DNA from 3 places in the Streptomyces thermospinosisporus genome. Region 3 is predicted to be linked to each of the others. Evidence: riboswitches for the same ligand, from Rfam matches in the RefSeq annotation. Region 3 holds a riboswitch; each other region holds the start of a gene.
What was found. Region 3 has a riboswitch for cyclic di-AMP ahead of ABD207_RS21695 (M23 family metallopeptidase). Riboswitches for the same ligand answer to the same signal wherever they lie in the genome.

Region 1 (4,135 bases), on a different contig from region 3:
ATGGACGGTAGGTAGCAGACCATCTTGTTGCCAATCGGTGCACAAGCCATGGGGCGCGGGCGTACCGGACGGCGGTGAGAAGCACCGGCGTGTTGTCCGTATTCTCTGATCATGGCCGCACCCACCGCATATTCACTCATCGCCACCGACCTGGACGGGACGCTGCTGCGCGGCGACGACACCTTGTCCGCCCGGTCCCTCGCAGCGCTCGCGCGGGTGGCGCGGGCCGGTGCCCGGCACCTCGTGGTGACGGGCCGCCCGGCCCCCCGGGTGCGGCCCCTGCTGGAGGCCCTCGGCTGCACGGGGCTCGCGGTGTGCGGACAGGGCGCGCAGGTGTACGACGCGGGCGCGGACCGGATGGTGTGGTCCGTCACCCTGGACCGGGAACTGGCGGAGACCGCGCTGGGCAAGATCGAGGCCGAGGTGGGGGAGGTCTATGCGGCGGTCGACCAGGACGGCGTGGACGGGCTGACCCTGATCGAGCCGGGGTACCGGATGCCGCACCCCACGCTGCCCGCCGTGCGGGTCGACCGGCGCGACGCGCTGTGGACCCGGCCGATCAGCAAGGTGCTGCTGCGCCACCCCGAGCTGACCGACGACGAGTTGGCGGCGACCGCGCGTGCGGTGGTCGGCCCGCTCGCCACGGTGACCATGTCCGGGCCGGGGACCGTGGAGCTCCAGCCGTGCGGTGTGACGAAGGCGACAGGGCTGGCACTGGCGGCCGAGCGGCTCGGGCTGGGCCCGGAGCAGACCCTGGCGTTCGGTGACATGCCGAACGACATCCCCATGTTCGACTGGGCGGCCCGGGGCGTCGCCATGGCCAACGCGCACCCGGAGCTGAAGGCGGTGGCCGACGAGGTCACCACGACGAACGAGGACGACGGCGTGGCCGTCGTCCTCGAGCGTCTGTTCCCGGAGACCGGGTGCCACCTGCCCCAACAGGTGCCGCCCCGGTGCGATTCCGGATTCGCGTCCTCGTCCGCCGAGAGCACGCTTCTGTCGTCCCAGTAGGGAATCTCAGCAGGGTCCCGGTGGGCGGCCGGCGGCTCCCCAAAGCCGTCCCGAGCCCTCCGGGGGTGGGCCACTCGGCTCAGTACGCGCCGAAGACGTTGTCGATGGAGCCGTAGCGGTCGGCGGCGTAGTTGCAGGCCGCCACGATGTTCGCGACCGGGTCGAACGGGTCGAAGGCGGTGCCCGGCACGTGGTAGGCCGCGAAGGTCGGGTCGATGACCTGCAGCAGGCCCTTGGACGGGGTGCCCTTGGCGGCGTTGGAGTCCCAGTTGTTGATGGCGTTCGGGTTGCCGGACGACTCGCGCATGATGTTGCGGTAGATGCCGTCGTAGGAGCCCGGGATGCCGTGCTGCTGCATGATCGACAGCGCCTCGCGGATCCAGCCGTCGAGGTTGTTCGGGTACGCCGTCGAGGTGGCGGCGGCCGGGGCCGCGGCCGGAGCCGCGGAGGCGCTGGTGGCGCCGATGAGCGGCAGGGCGACCACGGCGGCGCCGGTGCCGGCGACGGCGAGGGTACGGGCGAGACGGCGGCCGCGGAAGCGGCGGGTCATACCGGTTGCAGGCATGTTCGTGTGTCCTCTCCTACGCCTGCGAGGTGAGCTGTCGGGTTCGGGCTGGGAGAGTGCCCGGCCGTGCCCCTTCGGGCATGGCTTCACCCCTAGCCGTTCCGGACGGATGCCCGGCCCGGCGACTTACCTGGGTCCCCCGCTCCTGCCGTGCGTGAGTGATCGACGATCGGTGGTGCGGGCGGCGGCAGGATTCGGCGTCCGCCCGGCAGGCCGGGAACGTATGCGAGAGCACATGCCGGGAACAAGTGCGGTCATCACAGAAGTGGTCGTTTGATCTTGTCCTGGGGTGATTTGTGTACTTGATTCTTTGCTGCCGCCAAGGGTCAACTCCGGTGCAGGGATGGGGAAAAGGGGTGCGGACGGGTGCGGGGGTGGTGAGGTTCCGGGCGTGAGGCACTTCACTGAGGGAGGGGGGTGGGAGCATATTTCGTCAAGAGGAATTCGCCTGGTAATTGCGGCAAATCGGGCACCGAGGCGGGCAGGATGGTGGATGTGGCGATGTGAGGTGCTCGGTGGCGCGAGGTGGAGTGCTCGGCAGGGGGCTCGTGGGGGCCCGACACGGTGGAATGGGGTGCTCGGTGATGCTCCGTGATGCTGCGTGATGCTCCGCGAGACGTGTTGTGATCAAACCATCAGGAATGCGGTGGTGTGATCCGGTCGGCCCCGGCGGGTAACCCCGGGCGCTGGTGGTGATCGAAACGTGACCGGATACGCTGACTTGAGTGGCGACAGCGACCTATCGACAAACCGTGTAATCGGCAGTAGACACCAGCAGACAGGAGACCCCTCGTGACCGTCGTCGGGCCGTTCGGGCTGAGCGTGCGGGACCAGGCTCTCGAAGCCGATGTCCAGGCCGGATTGACGGCTGTCGAGGAAGGGCTGCTCGAGGCCACCAAGAGCGAGGTGCCCTTCATCACAGAGGCCGCGCAGCATCTGGTGCGGGCCGGGGGCAAGCGATTCCGGCCACTGCTGGTGATGCTTTCCGCACAGTTCGGTGACCCGTACGCACCGGGGGTCGTGCCGTCGGCGGTTGTGGTGGAACTCACTCACCTCGCGACGCTGTACCACGACGACGTGATGGACGAGGCGGCCGTGCGGCGCGGCGTTGCCAGCGCGAACACGCGGTGGGGCAACTCCGTCGCGGTGCTCACCGGCGACTTCCTCTTCGCGCGGGCCTCGCACATTCTGGCCGACCTCGGGCCGGAGGCGGTGCGGGTGCAGGCCGAGGCGTTCGAGCGGCTGGTCACCGGGCAGATCCTGGAGACGGCCGGGCCGCAGGACGGGCGGGACCCCGTCGACCACTACCTGGACGTCCTCGGCGGCAAGACCGGGTCGCTGGTGGCCGTGTCCTGCCGGTTCGGGGCGATGATGTCCGGTGCCGACGAGACGGTGGTGGACGTCCTGACCCAGTACGGCGAGCGGCTGGGGGTCGCCTTCCAGCTGGCGGACGATGTGCTGGACATCGCCTCGGACTCGCACGAGTCGGGGAAGACGCCGGGGACGGATCTGCGGGAGGGCATCGCCACGCTGCCGGTGCTGCGGCTGCGGGAGCGGGCGGCACGGCTGGGGCTGGCGGAGGATCTGGCGCTGTGCGAACTGCTGGACTCCGACCTCACGGATGACGCGCGGCACGCCGAGGCGCTGCGTCTGCTGCGGGCGCACCCGGCGCTGGAGCAGGCCCGCCGCGACACGGTCCGCTTCGCCGAGGAGGCGCGGGCCGCCCTGGCCCCCCTCCAGGAATGTGACGCCAAGGCAGCCCTCGAGCAACTCTGCGACGCGGTCGTCCACCGCGCCGGCTGACTCCCGGGATTCCCGGTGGGGTGCGCTTTCTCCCTGCCTGCGGGCCGGTGGGGCCCCGTGGCCATGCCTGCGGCGCAACCGCGGCCCCGGTGAGGGTGCGCGCAGCGCCACGCTGAATGGGTGAGTCGGGGCCGGGGTGGTGGTATCCGTCCTCGGTCTGGCGCGGAATCAGTCGCCTTTTGGGCACTGGTGCGGACGCGCCGGCCGCTGCGGGCGGACACCACCACCCCGACCCCTCCCCGCCGCGCGGGTCCGCGGCCGCCCACCGCCGGTGCCCTGCTGGGCGCCGTGCGCGGCTACCGCCTCGCTGCGGGCAACCGCGCCCGCCCGACCGCGGGCACCTGCGGCCGCGTCACTGCGGGCAGTCGTGCCGCCCAGGTGTGCTGTCCCGGGACGTTGGTGACACACGGACCGGGTGCCTGAACAGGTGAGGGCCTTCTGCGTTCGGTGTGGACTGCGCCATCCGCAGCCACTTCCGGCGCCGGGGAATCCGGGCGGTCGTCCCGCAGCCGTCCGGCCAGATCGGCCACCGCCCGCGGCGAGGCCGCCAAGGCGGCCGACCGCCCGGCTTCGACCGCGAGGCCTGCAAGCAGCGGAACACCGTCGAGCGGTGCATCAACCGGCTCACGCAGTGGCGCGGCCCGGCCGCACGAACCGGCAAGCCTGCCATCGCCCACCAGGCCGCACTCCACCTCGCCGGCATCCTCATCCGGGCCCGACGCTGGCCCAAAGAGACAGAACCTAGCCCTCCCAGCC
Region 2 (4,135 bases), on a different contig from region 3:
CATCTCCGCCCTGTCCACCGAGCGCCAGCGGGTGCGGCGCGTGCTGCTGCCGCTGTCCGGACTGCTGCTGGCGATGGGCATGCACGCCCTGTGGAACGGCTCCTCGGCGCTGGGCGAGTTCGGGTTCCTCGCGGTGTACGCGGCGTTCATGGTGCCGGTGTTCGGGGTGCTGACCTGGCTGGTGGTGTGGACGCGGCAGCGGGAGCTGCACACCGTGCGGGCGGAGCTGCCCGCCTATGTGATCGCCGGCTGGCTGACTCCGGTGGAGCCGTACGCGCTGGGGCTGATGCGGGCCCGGCGCATCGCGCGGCAGTACGCGCGCCGGCACGGCGGGAAGGAGGCGGCGCGGGCGGTCGCCGAGTACCAGGCGTTCGCGACCTCGCTGGCGGTGCTGCGTCACCGCGGGCGGCTCGGGCGGGCGCGCGGTGACTTCGTGCAGCGGGAGGGCGAGCTGCTGCGGGAGCTGTGGCACCGGCGGGCGGCTGCCCGGCCCGCCCTGGAGTACGCGGCCCGCGCGACGGCACCGCCGCCTCCGGTGATGGTCTGGCACCCCGGCCCCGGGGCACCGGCGTACGGCCACATCCCCGGGCAGGCGCACGGTCACGGTTACGGTTACGGCCCCGCGTACCGCCAGGGTCACGGCTACGAGTACGGCTACGGCGGCAATCCGTACCTCGGGTGAGACGGGCGAATCGGTACTTCGGGCGAGCCGAGCCAATGGGTGGCCCCGGTGAGCCGAGCCGACCCGTGGCTCGGGTGAGCACGAACGCCGACCGGCAGCCCTGACGTCGGGGGGGCGCCGTCGGGACTGCCGGGGTTCAGGTGATGGCGGTGCGGCTCAGCGGGCCGTACGGATCAGATCAGGGGTTCAGGCCCTTGCTGCGCAGCCAGCTCATGGGGTCGATGCCCGAGGCGGAGCCGCCGGGGTGGACCTCGAGGTGCAGGTGGGCGCCGGTGACATTGCCGGTGGCGCCGACGCGTCCGATCACATCGCCGGTGTTGACCTTCTGGCCGACGCTGACGCTGATCGAGGACTGGTGGGCGTACCAGATCTCGGTGCCGTCCTCGAGGGTGAGCACCGTCTTGTAGCCGTAGGAGCCGTCCCAGCCGGCGAAGGTGATCGTGCCGGTGTGGACGGCCTTGAGCAGCGTGCCCGTGGGGGCGGCGAAGTCGAGCCCGGTGTGCTGGCCGGAGGACCAGTAGGCGCCGGCCTGACCGAAGGTGGAGCTGATGGTGTAGGAGGAGGTCGGCAGCGTGTACTGCTTGGCCAGCTCGGCGAGGCGCTCGGCCTCGGCCTTCTTCCTGGCTTCCTCCTCCGCCTTCTTCTTGGCGGCCTCGGCCTTCTCCTTGGCCTCGCGCTCGGCCTTGGCGGCGGCCTCGGCGGCCTCCTTCTCCGCGGCGGCGACGGCCTCGGCGGCGGCCTTGCTGGCGGCCTGGTCCTGCTGCTGCTCGACCTGCGCCATGATCCGGGCGCGCAGGGCCTCACCGGCACCCTGCTCGCTGTCGGTGGTGGCGCCGACGCTGCTGAGCGGGGTGGTGGAGCCCTTCGGGGTTTCCTCGTCGGCGATGAGGGAACCCACGGTGGGGAGGTCGGGCATGGAGATGGCGACCGGCGGCTTGCCGGTCTGGGCGCTGGCCATACCGCCGGCGCCGACGGCGGCTATGACACCGACGCCGAGAACGGTGGAGCTGCGGGCGAGTCCCCCGCCGCGCTGCTTGGTGACGCGATGCCGGCCGCGGACCGGGCGGACGGTCTCCGCCGTGGGGTTCCACTCCTCGAAGGGACCTTCGTCGGCGCGGGTGCCGCCGCCGTAGACGAACGTGTCGCTCGGGGTGAACGGGGCCTCGGGGGCAGGCCGGTTGGACGCCACGTGGGCGCACTCCTTTCCTTCCGTCTCCACCTACCGGGTTAGCTGACGGGTTCGGAGCAGGAAGGTCTCCTACGCGCGTATACGAACCGTGTCTCCACGGCGGCATACGCCCGATTCACCCCAATGTGTGGTTCCCCGGTTCCCTTGCGGGATTCGGCGCGTGAGCACGGAGCCGACTTCTGTGACGGCTGGGACGACCGCGCTGCGTTATCGAACGTTAATAGACATGAGCCTCGGATTCCAAGCCGTTCCTCTTGATCGTTAAGGATTTCCGCGCGGACTTAAGCGTCATCGACGGGCGAAAACGGGCGAGTTGACCGCACATCACGGGGGTCCGAGTTTCTGACATTGTGTCAGATGTTATGCGCAGCGGCGCGGTTCGATCACATGAAGTGACATCGGCGGGGGAGGTCGGGAGACCTCGATGGAGAAACCGAGGGGGTTGGGGAGGGCCGGCGCCGGACACGGAGGGACCAGGGGCGGCACGGGGTACGGAGAAACGCCGAGGGCCGGAACCCTTTCGGATTCCGGCCCTCGGACTTCAGTAGCGGGGACAGGATTTGAACCTGCGACCTCTGGGTTATGAGCCCAGCGAGCTACCGAGCTGCTCCACCCCGCGTCGGTACTCACCAGTATACGGCATCCGCGCGGGTGGTCAGAACAAGTGGCTGTTCGGGGCCTTCGCGCGCTCCTCGTGCTCGGGCAGAACGAGCACCGTCGCCCCTCCCTCCCTCAGCACCCCCGAGCCGTCCGCGCCCGGCACGAAGGTGTCCGGCTCGCGCCATGCGGTGACCACGCGGCGGACGCCGGCCTGAAGGATCAGCCGCGAGCAGGACGCCGGCCGGGACGCCCGGCGGGCGCACGGCTCCAGGCTGGAGTAGACCGTCGCGGTCGCCAGCCGGGGGTCGTCCGGGTCGGCCTTGGCCAGCGCGGCCTCCTCCGCGTGCGCCAGTGGATCGCTGCCCTCCCGCGACCAGCCGCGCGCCAGCTCCGTGCCGTCGGCCGCGACGATCACCGCGCCCACGCTGAACGCCGTCTGCGAGGGCGGGCACTGTGCCGCCAGCTCGCAGGCGAGCGCCAGCCAGTGGTGGTCGGCGGCGACGGGCAGCTCGCCGGTGCCGGGTGCGGTGGGCTCGTAGCGCATCAGAACGACGTCGCCGATCTGCCGGGTCTCGCACAGCCGCAGCCGTCCGCCCTGGTAGGAGCCGGGTCCGAAGAGGCGCGGGGCGTCCGGGTCGCCGACGAAGAGCGGGGCGAGCACCAGCTGGAGCTCGTCGGCGAGGCCCTGGGTGAGGAGCTGGGTGTGGATCACCCCGCCGCCCTCGACCATCAGCCGCCGCACACCGCGCTGGTCGTGCAGATGGGTGAGCAGGCGGCGCCAGTCGAGCTCCGTGCCGAGCGGCACCACATCGGTGGCCAGGCCGAGGGAGCGGGCCCGTTCGGCCCCCTTGTCCGTGGTGTAGAGGATCTTGTCGCCGCCGGTGTGCCAGAAGGCCGCGGCCGGGTCCAGGTCGCCGGACCCGCTGACCGTGACCTTCAGCGGGTACTCCGGCAGACCGCGTGCCCGGCGGGCGGCGCGCCGCTCGGGCGAGTTCACCAGCAGCCGGGGGTTGTCGGCGCGGATGGTGCCGGCGCCGACCAGGATCGCGTCCACCGAGGCCCGCACCTCGTCCACCCGGTCGAAGTCCTCCGGGCTCGACAGCAGCAGCCGCTCGGGACCGGTGTCGTCCAGATACCCGTCCAGCGAGACGGCGGCGGACAGCAGGACGTACGGATGGGGCATCGGCGCGCTCCTGGCGAGGGTCGGAGGAACAGCCGGCGGGCTGCTCGCCTCAAGTCTGACAAGCCCGGCGCGCGGACCGGGCACGGGTGGCGAGCGGGTGCCGCAGCGGCCGCGCATTTCACGGCTTCACGACCCGACGACCGGTCGAGCTCACGCCCCGAACGGCCCGGTCGAGCTCACGACCCATGGCCCGGTCGAGCTCACGACCCCATGGCCCGGTCGAGCCCTGATCAGGATCCGGCCGGCCCTCACCGGGGTCCGGTCGGGTCCTCATCACGGTTCGATCAGGCCCATCCGGATCGCGTATCTGGTCAGCTCCAGGCGGTCCTTCAGGCCGAGTTTGGCCAGCAGATTGGCGCGGTGCCGCTCTACCGTCTTGGGGCTGATGACGAGCAGCTCGGCGATCTGCTGGGAGGTGTAGCCCTCGGCGACCAGCTTGAGGATCTCCTCCTCGCGGTCGGTGATGGCCTTGGCGGGCAGG
Region 3 (4,135 bases):
GAATTCCTCCGCACGGAATGGTTGCGGCACAAAGTGAGGGGTTCGCCCGGACGCCGGGCGGACCCCTCACTTTTCATTTCCCCCGGGCGGCCGATCCCCCGTCGGCACAGCTATTGGGCTTTCCGGGCAGCAGAAAAATCCCCCCGCGAATTTCCCGCGCTCTTTGTATACGGCCCCCGTGTTAATTCCGAGCGCTCGTCGTGTTTACGGCATGTTGCGTGTTCCTCACAGGCTCGCCGGTGCGGTCGCCGCCCGGGGCGGCGCGCAGCCGGTGCGCGGCGGTGGTGCGCTCGGTGTGCTGCGCGGTCAGCGAGCGGGCGCGCTCGCCGTCGCCGCGCGCCACGGCGTCCACGATCGCGCCGTGCTCCGCCCAGTACTCCGCCGGGTCGGCCGGTGCGTCCAGGGCGTACATCCAGGCGATCTTGTGCCGCAGCTGGGTCAGCATCGAGGCCAGCGCCTGGCTGCCGGAGGCCTGGGCGAGCGTCTCATGGAACCAGCTGCCGAGAGAGCGCAGTTCATCGCTGCTGCCCCGGCGGGCACGCTCCTGCCCGAGGCGCACCAGGCCGCGCAGCACCTTCAGATGGGCGTCCGTGCGGCGCTGGGCGGCGCGCGCGGCTCCCAGCGGCTCCAGCAGCAGACGCATCTCCAGCAGGTCGGCGGCCTCCTGCTCGGTGGGCTCCGCCACGCAGGCGCCGGCGTGCCGCCGGGTCACCACGAAGCCCTCGGCCTCCAGGGTGCGCAGCGCCTCGCGGACGGGGACGCGGGAGACGCCGTAGCGGCGGGCGAGGAGTTCTTCGGTGAGCCGGCTTCCGCGCTCGAATACACCGGCGACGATGTCGTCCCGGATCGCCGTGCACACCGAGTGCGCGGGAATACGCATGACCGACCTCCGGCTCAATCCCCGTGACACGCCGACGAAGGACGTGTTGTTTCGTGACTCTATTGCAATCCGGAGGAATTTCCGACGGTGAGCCGGAACTCATACTTGTTTTTGGACAACCGGGCGCGCCCGGCCCCGGGGAAGCCGAAAGCCCCGGCTCGCCCGGCCCCGGGGAAGCCGAAAGCCCCGGCTCGGGGAGCCGGGGCCAGAAGGGGAAGGCGGAGGCGCGCAGTTCGGAGCTTGACGAAGGGCGTGCTCTCAGAGCTTGACGCCGTGCGCGCGGAGGTAGCCGACCGGGTCGATGTCGGACCCGTACTCGGCGCTGGTGCGGGCCTCGAAGTGCAGGTGGGCGCCGGTGACGTTGCCGGTCGCGCCGGAGTTGCCGATCTGCTGGCCCGCGGTGACCTGCTGGCCGGCCGAGACGCTGATCGAGGACAGGTGGGCGTACTGGGTGTAGGTGCCGTCGTGCATCTTGATGACGACCTGGTTGCCGTACGCGCCGCCCCAGCCGGCCTCCACGACGGTGCCCCTGCCGACGGACCGGACGGGGGTGCCGCTCGCGGCGTGGAAGTCGATGCCGGTGTGGCTGCCGGAGGACCAGACGGCGCCGCCGGCCTGGTAGGAGGTGGAGACGTAGGAGCCGGCGATCGGGGAGACGAAGGTGTTGAGGCGCTTGCGCTCGGCCTCGCGCTCGGCGCGCACCTTGGCGGCCCGGGCCTCGGCGGCCGCCTTGGCCGCCTTCTTGCGGGCGGCCTCCTCGGCGGCCTTGCGGGCTGCCTCCTCGGCGGCCTCGCGCGCCGCCTCGTGCTGGGCGGCGGCCTGGGCGTCGATCCGGTCGGCGACCGTGTCGCCCATGTCGATGACGGGGGTGAGGCCGGTCTGCGCCGCGGCGGGCTCTGCGGCGAGGGCGGGAGCGGCGAGCGAACCGACGACGCCGGTGCCGGTGAGGGCCGCTATGCCCGCGGCGCGCGCGGTGCCGCGGTGGATCCGGCTGGGACGACGATGCTTGCCCGTGGCGCGGGTCAACGCCATGTACAGACTGGTCCTTTCCTTCCCTCTCGCCTACCGGGTTAGCTGACGGGTTCGGAGCAGGAAGGTCTCCTACGGACCCCCTCGCGGTGCGCGCGGGCGTCCGATTCACCCCAGGGACTGCCTATGGGTCCCCGGCTCCCCTGGCTCGCGCCGTACGGGGACTCGGCGATGACTGTCCGGTGCCGCGGGTGCGGCGCACTGCCTGACGAACAGCCCGCACGACGCTAAACGGGGCGAGTTTCAATTCCCAAACGGATCCCGGTTTTTGTAGCGCATCCCACAGGGCAGACAGGCCCCCTCCGCCTCAATCCGGGCATAAGTGAGCCCTGGTGACGTTTCCGCCACCAGGGCTCACCCGCGCGTGCCGCGCGGAGGCGTCCGGCGCTCCGTCCGCCCGGTGTCCGCGCTGTCAGCGCCGTCGACCAACCGTCAACTCGCCGCCCGCACGGGCGTCTACTCGGCGCTCACGACGGTGACGTCACCGATGCCGAGGGCCTCCACGGGCGCCTTGATCCGCGCCGCGTCACCGACGAGCACGGTCACCAGACGGTCCACCGGGAAGGCGTTCACCACCGCGGCGGTGGCCTCCACGGTGCCGGTGGCGGCCAACTGCCGGTACAGCTCGGCCTGGTAGTCGTCCGGCAGGTGCTGCTCGACCTGGTCGGCGAGGGTGCTCGCGACGGCCGCGGCGGTCTCGTACTTCAGCGGCGCCACCCCGACCAGGTTCTGCACGGCAACGTCCCGCTCCGCGTCGGTGAGCCCCTCCGCGGCGAGGGTGCGCAGCACGGTCCACAGGTCCTGCAGCGCGGGCCCGGTGTTCGGGGTGTCCACGGAGCCGCTGATGGCGAGCATCGCGGCGCCGGTGCCGTCCGGCGCGGACCGCAGGACCTGGGTGAACGCCCGGACGCCGTAGGTGTAGCCCTTCTCCTCGCGCAGCACGCGGTCCAGGCGGGAGGTGAGGGTGCCGCCGAGGCAGTAGGTGCCCAGCACCTGCGCGGGCCAGACGCGGTCGTGCCGGTCGGGGCCGGTCCGGCCGATCAGCAGCTGGGTCTGGACGGCGCCGGGGCGGTCCACGATCACCACGCGGCCGGTGTCGTCCGCGATCACCGGCGGGACGGGCCGCGGCTGGGCCGTGGAGCCGGTCCAGGTGCCCAGCGTGTCGCCGAGCAGCGCGTCGAGGTCGACGCCGGTGAGGTCGCCGACGACCACCACGGTCGCCGTGGCCGGGCGGACATGCCGGTCATAGAAGGCGCGTACGGCCTTGGAGTCGATGCCGGCGACGGTCTCCTCGGTGCCCTGGCGGGGGCGCGACATGCGGGAGTCGGCCGGGAACAGCTCCTTGGAGAGCTCCTTGGCGGCACGGCGGGAGGGGTTGGCCAGCTCGTGCGGGATCTCGTCGAGCCGGTTGCGCACCAGGCGCTCGACCTCGCTGTCGGCGAACGCGGGCGCCCGGAGCGCGTCGGCGATCAGGCCCAGGCCCTTGGCCAGCCGGGAGGCGGGGACCTCCAGGCTCAGACGGACGCCCGGGTGGTCGGCGTGCGCGTCCAGGGTGGCGCCGCAGCGCTCCAGCTCGGCGGCGAACTCCTCGGCGGAGTGCTTGTCGGTGCCCTCGGAGAAGGCGCGCGCCATGATCGTGGCGACGCCGTCGAGACCGGCCGGCTCGGCGTCCAGGGGCGCGTCGAGCAGCACTTCGACGGCGACGACCTGCTGGCCGGGGCGGTGGCAGCGCAGCACGGTCAGGCCGTTGCCGAGCGTGCTGCGCTCGGGGGCCGGGAACGCCCACGGCTTGGCCTCGCCCGCCTGCGGCTGGGGGTGGAACTCCATCGTGGCGAGCTCGGTCACTTCGCCGCCTCCTCGATCTCGTCGCTGCCGGCGAGGGCAGCGGCTTCCTCCGCGCCCTCGGCGCTGTCTTCCGTGGCGACGGGCTCGTAGACGAGCACCGCGCGGTTGTCCGGCCGCAGGCGGGCCTGGGCGACCTCCTGGACCTCCTCGGCCGTCACGTCCAGGACGCGCTGCACGGCCGTCAGGGCGAGCTGCGGGTCGCCGAACAGGACGGCGTAGCGGCACAGTTCGTCGGCGCGGCCGGCGACCGTGCCGAGCCGGTCCAGCCACTCGCGCTCCAGCTGGGCCTGGGCGCGCTCCATCTCCTCGGGGGTGGGGCCGTGCTCGGCGAACCGCGCCAGCTCCTCGTCGATGGCGGCCTCGATCACCGGCACCTCCACG

Region 1: it holds a riboswitch for cyclic di-AMP, as region 3 does, so the genes downstream of both, ABD207_RS27490 (transglycosylase SLT domain-containing protein) here and ABD207_RS21695 (M23 family metallopeptidase) in region 3, are expected to answer to the same signal.
Region 2: it holds a riboswitch for cyclic di-AMP, as region 3 does, so the genes downstream of both, ABD207_RS17105 (M23 family metallopeptidase) here and ABD207_RS21695 (M23 family metallopeptidase) in region 3, are expected to answer to the same signal.

What each region holds. Positions count from the first base shown of each region.
Region 1 covers NZ_BAAAIZ010000101.1:50,342-54,476, reverse strand. Annotated here, with positions in the region: gene ABD207_RS27495 (HAD family hydrolase) at 112-1,011, shown strand; gene ABD207_RS27490 (transglycosylase SLT domain-containing protein) at 1,091-1,576, opposite strand; cyclic di-AMP (ydaO/yuaA leader) riboswitch at 1,581-1,747, opposite strand; gene ABD207_RS27485 (polyprenyl synthetase family protein) at 2,369-3,379, shown strand; partial or broken gene ABD207_RS27480 (IS5/IS1182 family transposase) at 3,838-4,119, shown strand; gene ABD207_RS27475 (aldehyde dehydrogenase family protein) at 4,121-4,135, opposite strand, start outside.
Region 2 covers NZ_BAAAIZ010000047.1:8,096-12,230, forward strand. Annotated here, with positions in the region: gene ABD207_RS17100 (PrsW family intramembrane metalloprotease) at 1-682, shown strand, start outside; gene ABD207_RS17105 (M23 family metallopeptidase) at 861-1,871, opposite strand; cyclic di-AMP (ydaO/yuaA leader) riboswitch at 1,884-2,040, opposite strand; tRNA gene ABD207_RS17110 (tRNA-Met) at 2,417-2,490, opposite strand; gene ABD207_RS17115 (dihydrofolate reductase family protein) at 2,527-3,654, opposite strand; gene ABD207_RS17120 (response regulator) at 3,928-4,135, opposite strand, start outside.
Region 3 covers NZ_BAAAIZ010000067.1:77,404-81,538, reverse strand. Annotated here, with positions in the region: gene ABD207_RS21705 (HPr family phosphocarrier protein) at 1-2, shown strand, start outside; gene ABD207_RS21700 (GntR family transcriptional regulator) at 182-880, opposite strand; gene ABD207_RS21695 (M23 family metallopeptidase) at 1,139-1,912, opposite strand; cyclic di-AMP (ydaO/yuaA leader) riboswitch at 1,925-2,090, opposite strand; gene ABD207_RS21690 (M16 family metallopeptidase) at 2,366-3,754, opposite strand; gene ABD207_RS21685 (M16 family metallopeptidase) at 3,751-4,135, opposite strand, start outside.